3 regions of the Methylomonas sp. MS20 genome follow, and region 1 is predicted to be linked to each of the others. Evidence: riboswitches for the same ligand, from Rfam matches in the RefSeq annotation. Region 1 holds a riboswitch; each other region holds the start of a gene.
What was found. A riboswitch is a leader RNA that binds a small molecule or an ion and turns the genes downstream of it on or off. The one in region 1 is predicted to bind cyclic di-GMP.
Positions count from the first base shown of each region.

Region 1 (7,369 bases):
ACGCCGGTGTATGATGGCGGCGATTACTCATGGTCCGATATCGTTGGAGACGGAAGTGTTAGCGCACAGAATCCAGGCTTGAGTGCTGCCGGTGCATTTTCTTACCGTTTTGCGGTGGACACCAGTTTGAACAGCGGAGCACTCAATTCCCATCATTTGGGCTGGTATGGGCTGGAGTTTACGAATCTCGGCAGCGATGTGTATTCGATCAGCGTGAGACTGGATTACGACTTGCAGGTTGCCGTTACCGGTGAAAACGGTACCGGTTCGGTGAGTGTCGATTATTTTAGTTCGGACGGGCAAACGCTAGCGGGATATGAGAGAGCGGACGCGTGGCTCGGCGCGCCGATCGCGGCGAGTATCGGCCAATCCGACGTCTTCAATTTCGAATTGGCGGCGGGCGAAGCTCAGGGGCTGTTCGCGGATGTTGTGATCGAAAGTCATTTGGAAGCGTCGCCAGTCCCGCTACCGGCGGCGGCATGGTCTTTTCTGGCCGGTTTGATGGGGCTTCTCGGAATAAAAAAACGCCGTTCCGAACATGGGGCGGCGCGGATCAGTCCCGATAACAGGGTTGCGCAATCCTGTCACATTCAATAGCCGAACTCGGTTAAAGGGTGCGGATTGGAATCGCTTACCGCCCGGTCTTGGCAAATTTTCAGGAACCAAGTGAGTCGGCTGTGTCAGCAGGATACGCAAGGAGTGCGTTAAATGCCCTAATAGATGCGGTATTTAACACAGTTTAGATTTGCTCGGGTGTTGTCGGGCCGGAATTCTCTAGCGGTGTTGTTGGCTTGCTATTTGCTTTAGTTTTAGGACTGGGTTGCTTACGTCCTTACTTGCAAGAATCGTTGAAATTTATCAATCCTTCAGTGGAGAACACATGAAAAATAAAATTTTTTACAAATCGAATGCCAAATCGGCATCTAAATTGGGTCTGGGCATTGCGCTGGCGCTGGCTGGCGTGGCTCAGCAAGCTCAAGCGCATGTCGAGTATTACGATCTCAATCAGGGGGCGCAGATTGGCGATCTGACGGCGGCCGGTAAGGTGCTTTCAACCGCGCAATACGGTGGCACGCCGGCGGCGGTATTGGCGTTGGGCGGTGCTGGGCTTACCCCGGCGCAGCGTTCCGCTAATGGTATTGGCTCCGCGCTTAGCGGCCAAAGCGACCGTCCCCTGAACGACCCTTCTCAATGGAATGCGGCTAATCAGGCCTATACCGGGGTTGGCAGCTTTACCAACGTCAATTACTCATCCGCTGCTAGTTCGGCGACGGTAGATGTGGACGATGTGACGTCTTATGGTTGGTACAACGGTACGACGGCGCTGCTCGGCGATAGTCACAAAGTCGACTTTTTTAACTTCCGCCTGGATCAGGAATCGAAGGTGACGATTTCCTGGACTGTCGATGATGGTACCGGTAACTACATCGATTCGGCCTTTACCTTATATAACGGTGTACTGAACTACCAAGCGCACGACGATGCCAATGAGAAGTTGAATCCGAAGACCGGTTTGGCAAATAGCACCAAGGTTCAGGACGCTCTCGACTCGGCGAATGCGCCGGTCGATGCTCAGGGTATCGCTTCTTCATTTCGCGATACCAGTTTCGCGACGATGGGGGCTACCAACTATGTCGGTCAATTCAATGCCTTGGCGAACTGGGGGCAAGCTAATGTCTCGGGCGACTGGGGTAATATCGAGTTTCGACAAGCCGTGAACGACAATAACCCGGCTGGCGGTGCCGGTACTTCCGCCAGCGAGACTATAGAGACTCTGACCTTAATTCTGGGTGCCGGCAATTACACAATTGGGGCTTCCGGCGCGGTGAATCCAGGCGATTTTAGTCTGTCAAATCTGCATGGTCATTTGGAGTTCTCGGCTGTTGCTACCGCAGCCGCCGTGCCGGTGCCGGGTGCTGTTTGGTTGTTCGGCACTGTCTTGGCTGGATTCGTGGGTTTGAATCGCCGCAAAGTATTATTTGCCTAAATTTCCGACTCGGAAAGCTCGATATGTAACCGATGAATAAAAGACACAAGGATGTGTTATCGGTTGTGAACGGCCCGAAAGGGCCGTTTTTTTTGCCTATGAAAGCTGTTCTTGAGCGGGAGCTTGTCGAGGAAGGAAAGTTGTGCGATTTGCCGATATTATTATTGTAAATAACATAGTTTAATTATTTTACCTGTGTCTTCCCCAGGCTCTATGCGGGAAAAATGCATGGCATACGACTTGCATCCGTACAGGCTAGCTTAGCCGACGAAGTATAGAAAAGATTTTTGGATTGGCTATTGTGTTGTCGGACGATTGATGAAAGTTGGTTTTCATCGGCACGGACGTTGGATCTTTTTACTTGGGGGATTTATGTTGAATATGAATAGGTTTAATTGGGCGGCGCTAGCTGTCGTGTCGCTGTGCGGTTTGTCCGGACAGGCGCAGGCGCATGTCGATTACGCGGATTTAAGCGATCCGATTTCGTCGCCGGGTGGCATCAATGGTGGAACGTTTACCAATTTCGGTTGGCATAACGGTACCGAGGCGGTGTTGGGCGATAGTCATTCGTTGGCCGGCGGGACATTTTTTAAATTTCATCTGGACCAATCTTCGTTAGTGACCATCACTTTTAGCGATATCAGTGGAACAGATGCGTTGAATCCGGCATTCAGTTTGTATTCGGGGCTTTTCGCGGCTGAAGCGCACGACGATACGACGGTAGACCCGTTGAACCCTAAAGTATTGGTTTCCACACCAACGCCGCATGTCGTCAAGTTGGCTTCGCCGGTGGATAACGGTGTGTTGTCGCCGTTTCGCGATACCGAGCACGTCGAATATCGCGGCCAGTTCGATGCGCTGGATTCCTGGAGCATGGCCAATAACAGCGGCGAATGGGCGGTGATTCAATATCTGACTCACGTGGGTCCTGCGGGAGGCAATTCGGTGTCGCTGGTGAATTATCTGTTGGGCGCCGGCGATTATACGATCGCGGCCGGCGGCGGAACGGTTTATGACGCTGCAACCGCGCTGGAGGGTTTGGACGGCCAGATTTCCTTAAGCGTGACGGCGGTGCCTTTGCCGGCGGCAGTATGGTTGTTCGCTCCGGTCTTGGCGGGTTTGACGGCAACGGCAAGGAAACGCAATAGCGCCAAAGGTTGACTTTCGTTTTGGGAAATGAGGAGAAAACAGGACGTTTTGCCAGGGATGGTTCGCCACATTCGCCGCGAGGCGAAGCCGGAAAGCCACGGGTCCTCTTAGGGGGAAGGGACGGCCGGGTTGCAATCGATGTAAGGGACGGATTTGGGGTTCACTGCGAATTCAAGGTCTGTCAGAGGGATAATAATTATTACGGTAAAAATAACTATGAAAAAAATGACTTTAAAAGCTTCGGTTTTAACGTTAGTTGGCGGTATGGCATTAATGTCCGGTCAAGCGATGGCGCACGTGGGTTACGGTTCCGCTTTGTACTGGGGCGCGGGCACTTACGATCCGTTGACAGGTAACACCCAAGGCGCGACAAGTACCTATGGCGCTGCGGCAAACTTTACACCCACCGTATCCAGCAACGGCGGTTATCTGGCCGGTTTGAACCCGGATTCCTTGGGTAATACTCACGACATCCGCTTCCGTTATTTCATTCTGGAAAAAGACGCGAATGTTAGCTTCACCATTACCGGTACAACCAATGCCAATGGTGCAAGCACCTTGAACCCAGGCTTCTCGTTGTACAACGGCGTGGTTCCAGCTTCCTCGCACGACGGCGTGGGCGATGTCGCTTCAACCGCGGCTGATCCCGATACCGCCGCCTATTTGGCGGGAGCGCCTGATTTTGCTTCTTGGTCGCCGTTCGCGGGTGTCAATGACATTCGCGGTGGCGCGGCGGCCGGCACAGCCGCTAACCCTACCGGTTTGTGGGGCGTGTTCGATACCAACGGCAGTATTACCACAGGCAACAATGGCACTGCCGGCGCGACCGATACCCATGGACCAAACTATTTGGGTAATTTAGATACTGCTAAGATCGCAACGATTACCTATACCGGCAAATCGGGTGCGGACGCCGTGGCGGGTTCCAGCTTCACCAACTCATCAGGCGGAACTACTGGCGTTTTAGCGGCCGACGGTACGGTGGATAACAGCGTGTCTTGGAATGGCTTTTTGCACGCCGGCGTCTATACCCTGGCAATCGGCGGCGCCAATGTCGCGGAGTACACCCAGTTGTTCAACGACATCGTCAACGGCGGCGCCACCGCCGGTAGCCAGTACGCGGCAGCCTACACAGCCGACCGTTTGGCCCGCGGTTTGACTATCAGCAACTTCAGCGTAACCACCGTTCCCGTTCCTGGTGCGGTTTGGTTGTTCGGTAGCGCATTGATGGGTTTCCTGGGCATGAAACGCCGCGCGCGTAGCACTTAATTCAAGGAAGGTTATCAGATTGATTCGATAACGTATTGGCGGGATGCCAACCATTCGCGAGCGCTCGCCCCAGGAATTGGGGCAAGCGCTCGTTTTTGTTTTGATGCCATCGGGCCGGTTTGTGACGCTTAAGGATGCCGCTTTAAATGACATTCGATGGCCGAGGCGTTTTTCTTTAGTCGCCGGCATACTGTCGATTCGATGCCGGCAACGGACGATTTGGTTTTTCGCGCTTATAATGCCCGGCCCGATTACCGATCGAGTACTTGTTAGGAAGTTCGCGGCGATCAATAGGTTTTTACTTCTTACTCAAAGTTTGGTCAGTCATGTCTGAAAACGGTTTAACAGATTCTAAAGCGCGGAGCGGCGCATTGAGCACCGCCGCGTTGTTTGCCCTGGTGACGCTTAGCGGCGGCGCCGTGATGATCTTAGAACTGCTGGGGACGCGGATTATCGCGCCGTTTTATGGGGTCAGTTTATACGTTTGGACCGCGCTGATTTCGGTAACGATGATTGCGTTGGCGATCGGTTACTACCTGGGCGGTTATTTGTCGGATCGTTATCCGGCCTTGCGGCTGGCGCATATTTTGGCGCTGGCGTCGGTGACAACGGCGCTGATTCCGTTTCTCGGCGGTCCGGTAATGACGTGGACCAATCCACTGGGAATACGCGGCGGCGCGTTTGTCAGTGCGTTGTTATTGTTTACGCTGCCGCTGACTTCGTTGGCGATGGTTGGTCCCTATGTGATCAAAATGGCCACCCGCGACTTGCGGGGTGTGGGTAGGGCAGTCGGTTCGGTGTATGCGGTTAGCACCGTCGGCAGCGTGATCGGCACACTGTTGCTGGCTTTCTATTTGTTGCCGGAATTCGGTACCCGCGCGATCGTGTTCAGCTTGAGTCTGGCGTTATTAGTGGTGGTGATCGGTTTACTGGTTTTCGACAGGCCGGCGCCGTCAACGGGTGGGGCGACGTTTTCGGTGGTATTGGTGGCCGCTCTGACTTGTACGTTGGCGGCGAACGGCTATGCGAAGACCGTCAAATCGGTCGGCGGCTTTAAGGTGTTGCACGAACAGGAAAGCATCTACGGCTGGGTTAGAGTCGTCGACGACGAGCGCAAGGGCTTTCGCTTGCTGTTGTCCGATTCTTCGGTGCTGAGTGCGGTCGAAAAAGCCCAAGGTCGCAGTTTGCTGGGGTATCAGGTGATATTGGGTTTGGTGCCGCCGTTGTTCAGACCCGAGGCCAATCAAGCCTTGCTGATCGGTTTGGGCGGCGGCCATGTTGCTCGCGATTTAAAGGCTAAGGGACTGGCGACGGACACGATAGAAATCGATCCGGTAGTCGCGGATGCCGCGAAGCAGTATTTCAATTTTCAGCCGACCGGCGAATTTTTGGTGGGCGATGCGCGTTACGAAGTCAAAAAGCTCAATAAGCGCTACGACTTCATCATCCACGACTGTTTTACCGGCGGTTCAGAGCCGACACATATGCTGACGGTCGAGATGTTGAGCGGCTTGAGAGCGATGTTGAACGAGCAGGGTATTCTGGCGCTGAACTACGTCGGCTTCACGCAAGGCGAAGGCGCGAACGCGGTGACCTCGGTTTATAAAACGTTGGCCAGTCTGTTCCCGAATATTCGCGTTTTCACCACCGAAAAAGGCGAATTCACCGATTTTATTTTTCTGGCTTCGCGGGGTGGCATCGAATTCGATCGCAATAAGCCGGAACTCGCTCGGCCGATTCAATGGTTGTCGGAGCACGAATATGCGATGACCGATGCCAACGGTATTCTGATTACCGACGATTATAATCCGATGGAAAGCATGCAGGTCAGGAAGGCCGAGAGCTACCGGAAAATTTTCATGGAACGAATCGCACCCGAATTATTGTTGCTTTAATACCGAATAACCGTTTGATCTCGCCGAATCGTCCGCAGGAATGACGCTTCGATAGCATAAAGTAAGCTTGGCCGTGGTGACTATGAATCGATTTTTGACTGGTAAAGTTTGGTTTCGCTTAATCTGGCTCGCTCTGTTTTTGATGGTGGGGCCCGTGAAGAACTGTTGGGCCGTTCTGTCCGCCAGTGCGGGTTCGAATCAGACCGTGCTCTACAACGCGACCGTCACGCTGAGCGGCAGCGCATGGGATGTGACCAAGGCCGTTAAGCGCTGGCAATGGCGGCAGATTAGCGGCAAGAAAGTCAAGTTGCGTAACGCCAATCGCGCGTCCGCTACTTTCGTTAGTCCGTCGGTTGCCGGGACGCTGAAATTCATGTTGACCGTCACCGACAAAGCCAAGCCCAAGGCGTACGCGGTCGTCAGCGTCACGGTCGTGCCGAGTGCGCCGGGTTTGACCCTGGTTTCGCAAAATTTTAACGCCAATCAGGCGATAGCCGCCGGTCAGACCCAGGTGTTGACTTGGAGCGTGCGCAACGACAGCGGCTACACCTTGTGCGCGAGGGAAGGCGGCATCAGTTCTTGTAAAATTGCGTTGGTCGCTGCGAACGGCACCGGTGGTCTGACGTATACAACGATTCAGCCGGAGAGTACCGATGATTGGGCGAACGGCGTTACCAAGGACTTTTCGGTGAGCGCGATAGCCCCGGCGACGATACCGGCCGGTAGCTATCAACAGGCTTGGACCTTCAGTTACGACAGCGGCCAGAGTTTACCGATCGCCGGCAACGACAGCGGATTGTCGGCGCAACTTTCGGTGGCGCCCATCGTCAGCGTTTCGTTGCTGAACGCGTATTACGGTAGCGACGCGTCAGACACTTACCATGCCGGCGATTCGATCACTCAAGGCACGTCTAAGGTGCTGAATTGGGTTGTGAAAAATAATAGCAACACCTCGCTCGACAGCGTCGTGCTCGCGGCGGGTACGGCGACCGGTAACTTGCAGGTCGCGGCAATCTCGCCCGCGTCGGTCGCCAGTTGGGCGAGCGGCGAAAGCAAGACCTTTTCGGTC
Region 1 is NZ_CP189962.1:3,678,760-3,686,128, reverse strand. Features, by position in the region: gene ACQE3D_RS16410 (VPLPA-CTERM sorting domain-containing protein) at 1-597, shown strand, start outside; gene ACQE3D_RS16405 (PEP-CTERM sorting domain-containing protein) at 881-1,987, shown strand; gene ACQE3D_RS16400 (VPLPA-CTERM sorting domain-containing protein) at 2,369-3,148, shown strand; cyclic di-GMP riboswitch class I at 3,191-3,273, shown strand; gene ACQE3D_RS16395 (hypothetical protein) at 3,353-4,405, shown strand; gene ACQE3D_RS16390 (fused MFS/spermidine synthase) at 4,777-6,300, shown strand; gene ACQE3D_RS16385 (DUF1566 domain-containing protein) at 6,455-7,369, shown strand, end outside.

Region 2 (7,369 bases), 2.4 Mb from region 1:
CGGTCAGCAGGGCCGAATAAGTGACCGGTTCGGCATCGGTGGTGGTCAGACTGATCTTGGTGTACTGCCCGCAGTCGCTGAGCGATAACGACAGATAATCGCTCAGCGGCGCGTTCCGGCCGGTCGCCAACAACTCGGCCAATGTCAATGCCGACTTGCCGATCCGCCGAAACCGGCGCCTACGGAAGAAAAGATCTGTCATTTTGGGCTGCCCCGCGCGTTTCAAACTGAGAATTCCGCCGCTTGTCGATTCGACCCGATGGTCGGAACAAGTGGGAAAGCAAGCTTAATGTTCTAGCGAATTCCGGCAAGTGTACCAAGGTTCAAAACCGGCCCGAGCAGCTAATCCGGCCCGGCAAGCCAGTCGTCCACCAGACCGCAGAAGGCATGCGGCGCCTCGACATACAGCCAATGCCCGGTGTCGGGAATTTCGGAGACGCTGGCGAGCGGAAACAATCGACCAATCGCCGCGCGATCGAGGTAGCGGGACTTGCCGCCGCCGATAAACAGCGCCGGCCGGGAATACGCCCGGCCCGCCGCGTCCGGGAAGCCGACGATGTGATGGGCGTTATCCCGAATAATGTCCAAATCGATGCGCCACTGGTAACGGCCATCTTTCAGCAACAGGTTTTGCAGCAGAAATTGCCGATAGGCCTGATCGGGAATGCCGTCCGCCAAAGCCTCCTCGGCCTGCTTGCGGTTAACGATGCTCTCCACCGGCACGGCCCGCAACGCGTCGATCAGCGCATCGAAACTGTGCCGGTAGCCAACTGGCGCGATATCGGCGACGATCAAGCGATCGATCCGCTGCGGTTGGTTCAACGCCAGCCACATCGCCACCTTACCGCCCATGCTGTGCCCCAGCAAATGCACGCGATCCAATCCCAAATTGTCGATAAACGCCGCTAAATCGGCCGCCATGCTCGGATAGTCTAGCAGCGTCGCATGCGGCGACGCGCCGTGGTTGCGCATGTCCAATACATAAACATGGTAACGCCGCGCCAGTTGTTTGGCGACGGTCCGCCAATTGCGCGAGGACGCCATGAAACCATGAATCAACAAAAGCGGCGTATCGCCTGGTTCGCCGTAACTCTCGTAGGCCAGTTCGAGCGTCGTCATGCGCGTCTCAGGCAAAACCGAACACGGCGCCGAGCACCCCGCCGAATACACCGCCCCAAACCACCAACCAACCCAAATGCCGCTTGATGATGCCTTGCACCATGTCCTTGACCATTTTCGGCGTCAATTCCGCCAAGCGATTGTCGATGACGGCTTCGATCTTGCCGGTCAAATCCTCGCCGATGCGGTGCGCGTTCAAGCCTTGCCGTAGCGCTTGCTTGAAGCGGTCAGACTCGGCCATTTCCTCCAAGGTCAGCCGCATCTTATCGGTAAACGGTTGCTTCAACGGTTGCAGGGCGTCCTCGCCGCCCATCATCAACAGCATCCCGCCGAATGACGAATTCATAATGGACGCCACTAAACCTTCGTAGACCTTGTCGTAATCGACCGCATTCAGCAACGGCTCCAGGTTCAACACCCGGCCGCCTTGGGCTTCCTCGCGCTCGATGAATTGTTCGATATTCGCGACGGTAAAAAACTGTTCCATCATCAAGGCCTTGATCGACGCCTTGAACTCCTGAAAGCGCGCCGGAATGATGCCGGAGCCATACAAAAGCGGCACTTTCTCGAACAACATATGAATCGCCAGCCAGTTGGTAATCGCCCCGGAAAACGCGAAAAAACCGATAGCCTTCAAGGTTTCGGGATAGTAGGGACTGACGTAGCCGGCGGCGATCACCAACAACGAAATAAGGTTGGTTAGAAAGCTCTGGTTCAATAGTCTTTTCATGCCGATTAGCCACAACGAAGTCAGTGATAGCCGGCTATTTTAACCGCAATTGCAGCCAGGAGCGACGAAGAGCGGACCGAATGCCCCACGCCGTGTAGGATTTGAACGCCAAATGGCGTGAAGAGATTAACCGCGAGCGTGGCGTACGTCGATACCGTCCAGCATGAAAATCAAGTACTGGGCAATATTACGGCTATGCTCGCCGCAGCGTTCTAGCGCTTTCATCATTTGCATCACATCCAGCGCGCGGCGCGTCATCCTGACGTCCTTCAGCACCAGGGCCAACTGGTGGCGTATACCTTCCTGCAACTCGATTTCGTAATCCCTGTCGTGACGCAACAAGGCGTAGGCCGGTTCGGTGTCGCTCTGCTCCAACGCCTGAATCAACTTGCTCAACATCAGCCTGATCAAATCGCCGATCTTGATAATGTCGGCCAGTAGCTTGGGATTCGGGTCGCTGGTATCCGGATCGTATAGCACCGTGATCAATCGGGTGAAGTCCGCAAGCTCCTCGCCGATTTTCGCCAGCTCGACAACGATTTTCGAACTGGAAATTGCCGTGCGCAGATCGTTAGCCACCGGGCAGCGTCTGGCGATCAGCGCCAAGACCTCGTTGTCGATTCGAGTTTCGCAATGTTTGACCTTGCTGGCACGCGCCAGTACCTTCTCCGCCAAATCCATATCGCCGGCGTCCAGTGCCCGCATCGCCTGTTCCAACTGCCGCATCAGCAGTTCGGTCATCGTCAGCAACAAGCTGTGTAACTGCTGCAATTCATCGTCGAATGCCCGCACAGTGTGCGCGCCAGTCGCGCTCTCGCTCAAAGTCGTCATCGTTCGCCACTCGTAAAACGGCCCAAAGCCGGAAATGCCTGACTGTAAGCCCAACAAGTTACAGGAATGTGACAGGACCGCTATCCGGAACGACAATCCCCGTAAGCCGAGGCGGACAGCCAAACCAATAACATCGTAAAAGGTTAATGAGGCAGCCGGTTTGTGCCGGCGCGGATGGAACGACGCGACATTGCCCGTGTTTAGCGCGAGCGGTCCTTCCGTCCGCCAGACCGAGCCAATAACTCATCGCGCCGACGATTCGACCAGAGCCCGATCGACAAGACAAACTACGTTACGCTTGCGGTGTTAGAAACTTGGATTTTGGCCAAACGACGGGAGTTATCGGGGTTTGCCGCTGGCGAACCACTATTGCCACGGTTCGTTCGGCCAGAAAGCGCAAACCCAATCCGCGCCTGACGACCGAACCGGGTTTGCTTACGGCCAAGGATTACGCCGCGGCGACCGCGCTGCCTTGCACGGCCTGCAAGAACTCTTGCACATCGGCGTCGATCAATTCAAAGCCCAGACGTTCGCTAAAGCGTATTTCCTTGGGGGTCGGATTCTTGCGCATAAACCAACCTTTCGGCTCGGCGGCGGAATAGACGATGTCGCTCATCACCATGCGCTCGGAGTCGCGGTTCAGCGGCAAGCCGATCAGCAGATATTTCTTGCCTTTGCGGTAATCCTTCAAGAAATCCGGAATCGCGAAGCCGCCCATTAGCTCCGTGATGTAATCGACATAGTCGGCATCGGAAACGACATAGTTAGCTTCGGGGCGTGGCGTGCCCATCGGCTTAAACAGTACCGGCAACTTCTTGTCGACTTGTTCTTGCGGGATTTCGAAATAGCTGGAGCCGTCGTAATGGTAAATTCTAAACCGGAACGCGGTAGCGGTAATCCGAGCGACACCGACGACCAAGGTATGCTCTTCGTCGGAATAGCTATCCTGCAACTGGGTGTCTCGGTTGATATCGATGACGTATTTGGGCCGCCATTCGGCCAGCCAATCGTGCAGCGCCGCCCGAGTGTATTGGGCATCGCCGTAAGTTTTGTCCAGAAACTGGGTCAGAAACGAGCGGCCGCGCTTCAGTTCCTGGTTCATCGCGGCGCGCGGAAATTCGTACATCAATTTCGGCGCCATCGGTTTGCCACCGTTCATCGCCAGAATCAAGCTATCGCTATCGGCCGGCATGGGCTCGCGAGTCAGTTTGTTCTGGGCGTCGAACACCACGCCAGGTCCCAGATAAGGTATGACTTGATTGTCGTACAAGCCGCTCAAGATTTCGGAAAAAACACTGTTCGACATATTGCGCCCCATGTAAAAGAAGGTGAAGGATACCGGGGTAAAGCAAATTTCAATCCAATTTTACCGGCGCCTCGCCAGCCCATGTACGGCAAGGCATCCGGAATTCGGCTGCCGGCAGCCGGCTGGCAACAACCGTATAAAATTCAGTGGTTTTGTCGGCTCTGCTACAAACGCGGTTCTGCTATCAAACCCAAGCTAATTGCTGGAAGTTCGGAACGCAACCCTCGGAAACGCAAAGCCGAGGCGTTGAGGAGAACCGCAGTGGAACACATTCCTGGATAGATAGCTTGAATTGGACCCAGAAACCGAAAGACGCAACGGCGTATCGTGTTAGACACCTTAGCATGGCTTCTAACACCTTTTAATTGCCATGGGTCAACGGCATTTTGAGAGACTGGGATTAGCCTTAGTGCCGATATAAAATCCGAATGCCCATGGACAACAACGCGCCAGTGCCAAACACAAGCAAAAAGGGCTTATCGGCAAACTACTTGAAGAATCGGCTCCAGAAAAACCAGGAAACCGCTAGCAGTCAAGTTAATGAAATCATTGCCATCGCAAGAAAAAACAGCTCGAAAATCTAGCGCCGACTCGTGGTTGACAAAAGCGCGTCGCTGTCCTTAACATCACCCCATTCAGATTAGCTAAACCTATTGGAAAATAGGGGCGGAAAGTCGCGGATCCAGATCGGACAGCCGGACTGCCTGAGGGCAAGTTAACAAGATACCAGTTGCGGGCGCTTTCCGAGTCTAGGCCATATATTGCCTCATCTCATCTATCCCCACTCATTACCCGGTTAACCAACACGACTCGCCGATTTTATCGGTGGCGAGAACGGTTTTTTGCGCGCACTTTTCCTTGAGCCAGCGTCAATCGCCATTTCGTCGCCAAATCGTCGGGTTAATTTCGCGTGAAAATTAAAAATAACAATCTTCTAGGAGAAGCGCCGTGGCGATTAGTATGATTTCGGTTGATGATCTGTTTGTAGACGAAACCAATGGCAATGCGGTATTTACCGTGAGACTCGATGTCGCAAACGCGACAACGGTTACGGTGAATTACTCAACGTCAAACGGTACCGCGACCAGCGGGAGTGATTTTACCGGCGTAAACGGGACACTGAGCTTTTTGGCCGGCGAGTTGACTAAAACGGTTAGCGTGCCGATCATCAACGACACGGCGCTGGAATCGCTGCAAAACTTCTTCCTACGGCTGACCGCGCCCAGCGCCAACGCCACCGTCGCCGACGAATGGGGCATGGCCAGCATCGTCGATAACGACGCCGCCTCCGGCACGCCGGTGGTCGGCATCAACGACTTCATCGTCGATGAGGCCACCAAGGAGGCGGTGTTCGTGATTACCCTGGACCGGCCATCCACCAGCGTGGTGACCATGAACTACGCCACTCAAAACGGCAGCGCCAGCGCCGGCTCCGACCCGGCAGGGAAGCCGTGTTCGTGATTACCCTGGACCGGCCGTCCACCAGCGTGGTGACCATGAACTACGCCACCCAAAACGGCAGCGCCAGCGCCGGCTCCGACTACGTGGCCGCCAGCGGCAGCCTGGTGTTCGCACCCGGCGAAACCGCCAAGACCGTCAAGGTCACCCTGATCAACGACACGGCGGCGGAAAGCTCGGAAGCCTTCAATCTGGTGCTGTCCAGCCTAAGCAACGCCACCACCCTGGACGGCACCGGCACCGCGATCATCTTCGAAAACGACGCGGCGGCGGTGACCAACTCGAATATTTACGTGGACGATCTGGTGGTGGACGAATCGCAAGCCTACGCCGACTTCATTGTCCGGCTGGACAAACCCAACACCGGCACGGTGAAAGTGAATTACACCACCGTCGGCGGCACGGCCGGCAGCGGTAGCGATTTCGATAGCCAGTCCGGCTTTTTGACCTTCGCGGCCGGTGAAACCGAAAAGACAGTGCGGGTCAAACTGACCAACGACGTCAGCCCCGAATCCCTGCAAAACTTCTTCCAGGACCTGTACTCGCCCAGCGCCAACGCCACCATCGCCGACGAACGCGCGATCGCCGACATCATCGACAACGACGCCGCCTCCGGCACGCCCATTGCTCGTATTACCGACGCGGTAGTCGACGAAAGCGCGCAAACCGTCAGCGTGACCGTGATTTTAGATAAACCGTCCACCGGCAACGTGACGCTGAATGTCGGCTCGCAAAACGTGATAGCGACGGACGGCGGCGATTTCCGGAGCTTCCCGTTCGGGAAAGTGGCATTCTTGCCAGGCGAAGTTGCCAAAACAGTCGTGTTCGGCATTTTGAACGACACGGCGGCGGAAGGCTTCGAGTCCTTCGATGTCGTGTTGTCCAGCCCGATCGGCGCCACCATTGGCGATGCCATTTCGCATGTCGTGATCGCCAACAGCGATGCCGCTCCGGCGGCGTTGCCATCAATCACAATCGCCGAAGCGGTGGCGTTGGAAACCAAGGGTACGGTCGACTTTCTGGTCTCCTTATCGGCGCCCAGCGCGTCCCAGGTTAAAGTGAATTATTCGACCGCCAGCAGCACGGCCACCAGTGGCGGCGATTTTTCAAACGCCAGTGGCACGTTGGTGTTCGCGCCCGGCGAAATCACCAAATCGGTGCGAATCACGTTAGCCGACGACATCGTCGCGGAAACCACGCTCGAAAACTTTACGCTAACTCTCAACGGCGCGGTCAATGCCACGATTGCCACGCCTTTAGCGACCGCTACCATTATCGATAACGAGAGCCCCGCGCCGGTCGCGCCAGTTGTAATCAACGGTACCAGCGGGCATGACGTCTCGAAAGGGACGGAATTCGCCGATTCGCTGAGCGGCAATAACGGCGACGATTGATTCGACGGCGGCTTGGGTAACGACAGTTACGCCGGCGGCGCCGGTAACGACACCTATATCATCGAACAAAGCGGCGACAGTTATAGCGAATCCGGCGGTAACGGCACCGACACCGTCATCAGTTATTTGTCGTCGCATACCTTGGGCGCGAACGTGGAAATTTTAAGGCTAGCCGGCAATGCCGTGACCGGCATCGGCAACGCGCTAAACAATACGATTACCGGCAATGCCGGTGCCAATACTATCCTGGGCGACGTCGGCGACGACATCATGGACGGCGGAGCCGGCGCCGGCATCGATACGCTGAGCAATTTCGAGAATCTGACCGGTAGCAATCTTAACGACACGCTGACAGGCAACGCCGGAAATAACGTGATAATCGGCGGCTTGGGCAACGACGTGATGGACGGCGGTGCCGGCACCGATACCGCGTCTTACGGCGGATCGTCCGCAGGGGTGACCGTCAATCTGGGTCTGACAACCGCTTAGAACACGATAGGCGCCGGCACCGACACCTTGAGCAATTTCGAG
Region 2 is NZ_CP189962.1:607,531-614,899, reverse strand. Features, by position in the region: gene ACQE3D_RS02705 (hypothetical protein) at 1-202, opposite strand, end outside; gene ACQE3D_RS02700 (alpha/beta fold hydrolase) at 343-1,119, opposite strand; gene ACQE3D_RS02695 (DUF445 domain-containing protein) at 1,127-1,849, opposite strand; gene phoU (phosphate signaling complex protein PhoU) at 1,976-2,680, opposite strand; gene ACQE3D_RS02685 (SIR2 family protein) at 3,129-3,986, opposite strand; cyclic di-GMP riboswitch class I at 4,620-4,694, shown strand; gene ACQE3D_RS02680 (Calx-beta domain-containing protein) at 4,935-5,447, shown strand; gene ACQE3D_RS02675 (Calx-beta domain-containing protein) at 5,438-6,838, shown strand; gene ACQE3D_RS02670 (calcium-binding protein) at 6,851-7,327, shown strand; gene ACQE3D_RS02665 (calcium-binding protein) at 7,355-7,369, shown strand, end outside.
Region 2: it holds a riboswitch for cyclic di-GMP, as region 1 does, so the genes downstream of both, ACQE3D_RS02680 (Calx-beta domain-containing protein) here and ACQE3D_RS16395 (hypothetical protein) in region 1, are expected to answer to the same signal.

Region 3 (7,369 bases), 1.6 Mb from region 1:
CAGGTGTTCGAATTTCCGGTCCGTGAATATCGGCAGGGCTTGCCAGTTCCAGCGGCAAATCCACCCGGAACAGCGATCCCTTACCCGGGGTGCTCTCGACGGCGATGCTACCGCCCATCATCCGCACAAACTGGCGGGTGATGGTCAGCCCCAAGCCGGTACCGCGTTGTCCGCCACCTTCCGTCAGCTGTACGAAAGGTTCGAATAGGCGCTGATGATCTTCAGGCGCGATGCCGGGTCCGGTGTCCTCGACTTCGATCAATATGTGCTGGCGGGCGTTGTTCTTGACGCCCAAACGTAGCGTCACGCCGCCCTGCTCGGTGAATTTCACGGCGTTATTGATCAAATTAATGATGATTTGACGAATGCGGGCTTCATCGGCCTTGATATAGCGCGGGAACTCGGATGACTGATCCAGGGTCAGCGACAAGCCTTTTTCCCGAGCGCGGAGTTGCATCATTTCAGTGACTTCCCGCACTAGCCCGCCTAAATCGAAGGCGGTGGTTTCCAGTTGCAGCCGTCCGGCTTCGATCTTGGCGACTTCCAGTACGTCGTTGATCAGGGTCAAGAGATGCTCGCCGCTGCGGTTGACGATATCGAGGTTTTCGCGCTGGTGTTCGGTCAGATGCGGATCGCGGCGCATGATATTGGAGAATCCGAGTATGGCATTCATCGGTGTGCGTAGTTCATGGCTCATATTGGCCAGGAATATGCTTTTGGCCTTGTTAGCGGCTTCGGCGGCATCTCGTGCTAACAACAGTTCCGAGGTCCGTTGCCGAACGGTATCCTCCAACCGGTCCTTGTAGCTCAACAACTCAGCCTCTGCCTGTTTGCGCTCGGTAATATCCAATGAGGTACCGATAAAGCGCACCGGTCGCCCATCCTCGTCGAAATAAGGCTCGCCGCGTTCATGGATGTGTTTCACGCGGCCATCCGGGAATAGCAGTCTGTGCTCGACCTGATACAAGCTTTTATCGATGATCGCCTGGTTATAGGCTAATGTCACCTTGTCTCGGTCATCGGGGTGCACCGTCGCTAAGAATGCGGCAAACGTCGCTTCAAATTGTGTCTTGTCGATCTCCCAAATACGGAATATTTCGTCGCTCCAAATTAACACATCGTTGATCATATCCACATCCCAGCTACCAATGTGGCCAATACGTTGCGCTTCTTCCAGCGCCGACTGACTGCGTTGCATAGCCGCCTGGATCCGCTTGCGCTCGGTGATGTCCATGTTGGTGCCAATCATGCGCAGAGGCTTGCCTTCGCTATTCTGTATCGTCTGCGAATCCGCCTTGATATAGCGGCTGGAGCCGTCCGGATGAATGATGCGGAATTCAGGCGAGTACTCGCGCTCGCCCCGCAGGGCAGCCTGAATTTCTTTGTCGATATACGCCTTGTCCTCCGGATGAATGGTTCGTATCCAAGCGTCGTAGTCGCCACTGAAGCCGCCCCGTTGAATACCGTAGAGTTGGTACATCGAATCATCCCACACCAACTCGTTCTTAACGATATCCCAGTCCCATATGCCGATGTTGGCGACGCGTGTGGCCAGTTGCAACCGCTCGGACGAAAGACTCAAAGCTTCGTTGGCCAGCTTACGCTCGGTGATGTCTATGGCTACGCCATCCCACACCGTTAGATCATTGACCAATCTGGGCCGGGAATTTATCTGAAACCAACGGTTTGTTCCATTAGCATGCAAAAACGGCAGTTCGATTGAGAAATCGCTTAATCTCCTGGCGCTGTCTGCTTCAGCTTCCTCAAGCAAAACCTTATATTGCGGGTCTAATTGAGTTAATAGCAATGCGGAATGCTTCAGGACTTGTTCCGCTTTTAATCCATGCGCCTTTTCAACGCCGGCGCTGATAAATTTAAACTCACGCTCGCCATCCGTGGAGATTGTATATTGGAAAATATAGCCATTGGGTAAGTTGTTACCAATGGAACGCAGTTGCTCTTCATTGGATTTAACGATTTGCAAAAGGTGAAAAGTCGAAACTTTCTCATTTTTTAACTTAATGTTCAGTATTTTTATTCTAACAGTCGTTACCAGCAATGCCAGCACAATGACGCCGAATACAATAATTTGCCAAGAATACTGCTTCAAAAAATCCAGCAGGGTGATTCGATCGACGCGATCGTACGGAGGGGCGTGTATTGCATGTAAAAGTTCGTACACCGGGGAATAATTGGCAGGCAGATCAAAGCCGCCAATAGTTAGCTTATCGATTAACTCCCGGTTGTTGTTCATGGAGAGCAGCGTGCTCACCAAGTCGCGTTTTAACTGTGGGTCGATATTGCTGACGGACACTAGCGGCCACTCCGGGTACAATATCGTCGAATGTCGATAAGGGTAGCCGGGAGAATTCATGGCATGAATGATTTTAACGCGATTGAGATCGACTTTATTCTCCTCGGCCATATGCTCCAAAATACCGGAGCGGATAAACCCAACCTCCGCTCTGCCGGCGAGCACTTCTTCAACGACTTTATCCTGCGGCATGCCGGTAAAAACGATATCTTTCGGATTAGGTAAATCTAAGCCCTCAGCCTTAAACAAGTATAGCTGCGCCTGGTAACCCCCCAGCGAATCTTCAAAAACGGCTGCTATTTTGCGGTTTTTAATGTCGGCTAAAGAGTTAATATCCGTATGATCCTGAGTCGTGAATATGATGCCGCCAAAACTACTTAAACTGTAATTAGCTTCGCGATTAATTAAAGTTGCCAGCGGCTGAGTTAAGTTGAATTTATGCGAAAGCAGTACATAATGCGAAGGGTTGGTCAACACAAACTCAAAACGGTTTTCTTCTATCGCCCGTACAAGTCCCGGATAATCGAGTACTTTTACCTCAAAATGATAACGTGGAAGCGATTTTGTCAAATATTCGGCCAAGTTATTCCATCTCGCCTGTTCCTGTGGGATGGGCCGAGGGGATAACATCCCGATGGTTACAAGCTCTTCTGCCGAAATAGCGGTGCAAAAAAGCAGTATGCAAAAAAATGAAATGACTTTTGCCGACATATTCTGTTTATAGGTATACGAGAGCTCAAGGAAATTGAATATGTTTATAAGCGTCTAGTAAAAATTTAACCGGAATTCGTGCTCCCAGTCGTCTAAACGCCACCGATTGCGCATAAGCGCTTTTTATCGGTCGTCCGGGCCATGAGCTCATTATTTTGCGCGGTCTACTGTCGAATTTTCCTCAAAAACCCCGGCATTTCCGTTCACCGTCGCATGTTCTAGCTATTTGGCCGCTAATCGGCAACCGCAGATCGGCAGGGAAGGCGAGTGCTTTGATCGCGTCGCGTTCGTCGCGCTTATCCGCCCATCGACCACCGCTTCGATGTTGATGATGTCCAGGCATTGCCCCACCAAGGCCAACGAAGCCTACGAGGTGAATTCCGTTTTTAAAGCCGTCGGTTTGAAGCGGGCCATGATCAGTTCGGTTGAAGGAATGAATGGTAATTGTCCTATATATATCGTTCTGATGACTCATAAGCCTCGGTCAATTTGAACAAACGCCCTGACTGCCATGGCGGAGTATTGGCCTCCGCGATAAAAAAACCTGATCATCATAGTCTTTGCAGATCGAATAGGTGGTTAAATCGATGCCAACACTCGGCTAGATGGCGCGGCGAATCTTTGGGCTTGGATCGCCAGAAGCCACACCGTCAGAGGCCGTTTGGTACCTTCAAACAGCGTCCCCGTTGGTCAGTGGCGCTGGGTGATGACAGGCCGTACATTGACAAAGTTTGCGGGTCTTGACCACGTTAAAACGATAACCACCATAACTTGGGTATTGAAAACCGGCGGTCATCGTGCCTGAAATAGGGTTTCGGCGTACTGGGCATCGGTAGTTTACAGCTTCAGAACATCCATCAAATCGAAGCCTTTTTGAAATTGGATCGGGTTCTTCTTAATCTCAGCATCCTGCAGTCGGACTAATACTTTCATCGGACTTATCGGAGGCTTCTAAGTTGTTGAGGCTCATCGATAATCAGCTTGGACTATGGCATATGCCGCAACAATTAATTAGAACTGTGTCAAATCCCGTAGAGCCGACGGTCGAATGAATTAACAGGGGTTTTTGGTTTTTAATAAGTATATGAAATTTATAGTGATTGTTCTTTGGTCTTTTTATTGCTTTCCAGTAAGTGCTCTATTTTGAGCGCTAGCCAAACCTGTCGCGAGGCAGGGCCGGAAAGCCACGGGTCTTGTAGGCAAGATAGCCGGGTTGCTGTGTCACGGGTAGGGATGCCGGGAAAGACTGCTTTTGCCTCGAAGAGGGTTAAAGCAAGTGACGCACACACAGTTGAGAAGTTTATCCATTCAACCCTTCTTTTTTGAAACAAGGTAATTAAATGAATTTGGAAATTAACGCAATACGCAAAACTAAACTCGCGGGATTGGCTATGATGTTGGCCGCCGCGACTCTGGCCCCGCAAACCGCTAGCGCGGCCCTAGTCTCAGGAACAGCGACCATCTCGCTAAACGGTGTTTGGAACTCGGCGTTTCTCGCTTCAGGATGGGCTCCGACGACTTTTTTCGATTCGTCCTTTAATAACACGATGATAAGCGGCTCTCTCGCCGGCGGAACCGCGATTAGCGGCTTTACCGGTGCTTTCGAGGCACCGATTAACACCAATACGACGACGATCGTCATCGGTGGTTTCGGTACCGCCGGCACCATTCAGGCGACGACGATGGATACCAGCAATTCCTCGGTCGGGGTTATCGGCCTTAGCGGCGCCTTCCGGTTTACCGCTCCTTCGCTGTCAACCTATCTGTCGTCCGAGGATTGGACGTTGCAAAAAATCGGCGGTACATGGAACCTAGTGGACCACTCACCCGGCTTTCCGGACAACACCTTATTCCAACTGGTAAACGTTGTCGATAATCTGGCGACGACCGGCATGCTTGACGGCGACCTGCAGTTTTTGCCTGATCCGGCCCATCAAGCGGGTGGCTTTTCCTACTCGGGCTTTTTGGGTGCTACCGGAGCAAAACTCAGCACGACTATAGGTCATCTGAGCATCGCGCCGGTCGCGGCGGTACCTCTGCCAGCCGCGGCATGGTTGTTTGGCACCGCTTTGTTGAGTTTGTTCGGTATCAACCGCCGCAAAAACAGCATCAGCGCCTAAGTCGTTCATGGAATACGGCGTGGATTTAGCGCTAGATTGCCGCACGATGAGGCTTGCGGTATTCAAGATTAGAATTATTCCAATCGTTCTTGAAAATCATACATTGACCACTGTTGTAGTAGCGGCGTAAACGTTGCGAGAGCACGTCCATGCTTCCCCCTGAGCAGGATTTGGGCCAGGGGGTTGTTTTTTAGCGCTATCCTCCGTTTAAACCTTTTCGAAGATTTCTGATTTGATGGGCCCCTGCTTCAACTAAATGCCACAACCCTGTCAAATCAAACCAACTTAACCCAAATTTTAAGGGTCTCGCGCGGTGTTAGCGGAGAGGCTTTCCACGGCGCCCGACGCAAGATCGTGCCGCCATTGCCAAGGCGTTTATATCCAAAAGGACGTATATCGCCAAAATGGTCTACAACCAGACGACTCGGGTAATGCTGGACGGCCCGACGGATAGTGCCTCCAGGCGAATTTATGGTTGGGAGCGTAAGAATGTTTAGCGCCCGCGTGATACACCCACCAACAAGCGGCCGTGCCAATTGCCAAGACCCTATGCTTAGTTATTTTGGTCGCGCTCCGGGCCGTACGCTCTCATGAAAACGTCGACGGCGCGCTCGACGACATCATGAATCAGGTCAGGCGGCAGTTCATTCAAGATGTTCATCAACCACTGTTCAGACACTTCCGACTCCAACAGTCCGCGAAAGTGGGCCGCAACCACGCGGGGCTCGGCGGGACGCAACCGACCGGCCTTGATGGCTGCGGCAAAATAGTCTTCCAAATATTTCATGCCTACACCTGGGCCGCGCTCGAAAAACAGTCGGCCGACATCCCCACTGCCGGACGCGGCGATAATCATGCGCCTCACCGCCAGTTTTTCCGGCGTGAAGAACGTACTCAGCACGCGCTCTCCAACCAGTTTTAAAGTGGAGGCAACGTTCTCCGATGGTTGAAGCAGCGCAACCGTTAAGCGCAATTCATCGTTGTAAAGATACGCCGATTCGCCTTCGTAAATTTTCTGAAACATTCCCTTGTGGTGGTCTGCGGAAGACTCCACCAATTCCAGGAATAGCTCGTTCTTGGAGCTGAAGTAGCCGTAAACAGTCGCTTTCGATACGCAGGCCAACGTTGCGATATCCGACATCGTCGCGCCTTCGAAACCTAATTTCTCAAATGCAATCTTTGCCGCCTCCAAGATAGTCTGGCGACGTTCAGGGCTTTTTTTTCTCAACGGGGGGACTCCTTAACTAAACCAATGAGTTCATTTTTGCTTGACAAAAGGAATCTGTCAAATTTAATATTAACCATACCGTTCAGTTTAGTTATTGCGCGACATGACACTCCTATGCTGAAGCGAAAGATGTGAAAACTGATTTCAATGAATCCTAGAGCTTCGTATCGAGCCGCGAAACAACCAGGCTCGAATACCTGAGTTGTCGCCTCGCACCCCCGAAATCGCGCTGATTGTGTTTTAGAGGGAAGACTTTTAAGTCGCTCTTGCTTTTTACTCAACCTGTCCCATGAGGATTAATCGCTATGCACTGTATGAGAACTGAAACATTTTGCGCAGTCGGCGCGCTGGCTTTGTTATCCGCTTGCGCTTCAACGCCGACAACGGACCCTAGAGACCCGTACGAAAACTACAACAGAAAAGTTCAATCGTTTAACGACGGTTTGGATGATTATGTGATGAAACCGGTGGCGGAGGGCTACAAGTGGTTGATGCCAGATTTTGCCGATCAAGGGATTAGCAATTTCTTTAGCAACATTGGCGAAATCGGCGTGATTGCCAACGATGCTCTGCAAGGCAATTTTTCCCAATCGGGCGAGGATGGTGCTCGATTTTTGATCAACAGTACCGCTGGCTTAGGTGGCTTCATCGATGTAGGCGCCATGCTGGATCTACCCAAGCACGACGAAAGTTTCGACAAAACGCTTGCTGTATGGGGAATGGATACCGGGTCTTACTTGGTGTTGCCGTTGGTCGGTCCAAGTTCGACGCGCGGCCTTGGGGGGATAGCGGGCGACGCCGCGTTTAACCCGACCACTTACCTTGGTGCGTCTTTTGCCGTATCAGGGTTATCGGGAGCGGTCCGCGCCATAGATAAACGGGCAGACAATTTGGAAAAGGGAAAAATCATCGATGAAGCGGCGATCGATCGTTACGAGTTTTTCAAAAATGCTTATTTTTCGAGAAAAAGCTATGCGGTTGAAATAGGCGGCGTCC
Region 3 is NZ_CP189962.1:2,127,612-2,134,980, forward strand. Features, by position in the region: gene ACQE3D_RS09210 (PAS domain-containing protein) at 1-3,025, opposite strand, end outside; cyclic di-GMP riboswitch class I at 4,169-4,246, shown strand; gene ACQE3D_RS09215 (hypothetical protein) at 4,573-5,145, shown strand; gene ACQE3D_RS09220 (TetR/AcrR family transcriptional regulator) at 5,699-6,373, opposite strand; gene ACQE3D_RS09225 (MlaA family lipoprotein) at 6,688-7,369, shown strand, end outside.
Region 3: it holds a riboswitch for cyclic di-GMP, as region 1 does, so the genes downstream of both, ACQE3D_RS09215 (hypothetical protein) here and ACQE3D_RS16395 (hypothetical protein) in region 1, are expected to answer to the same signal.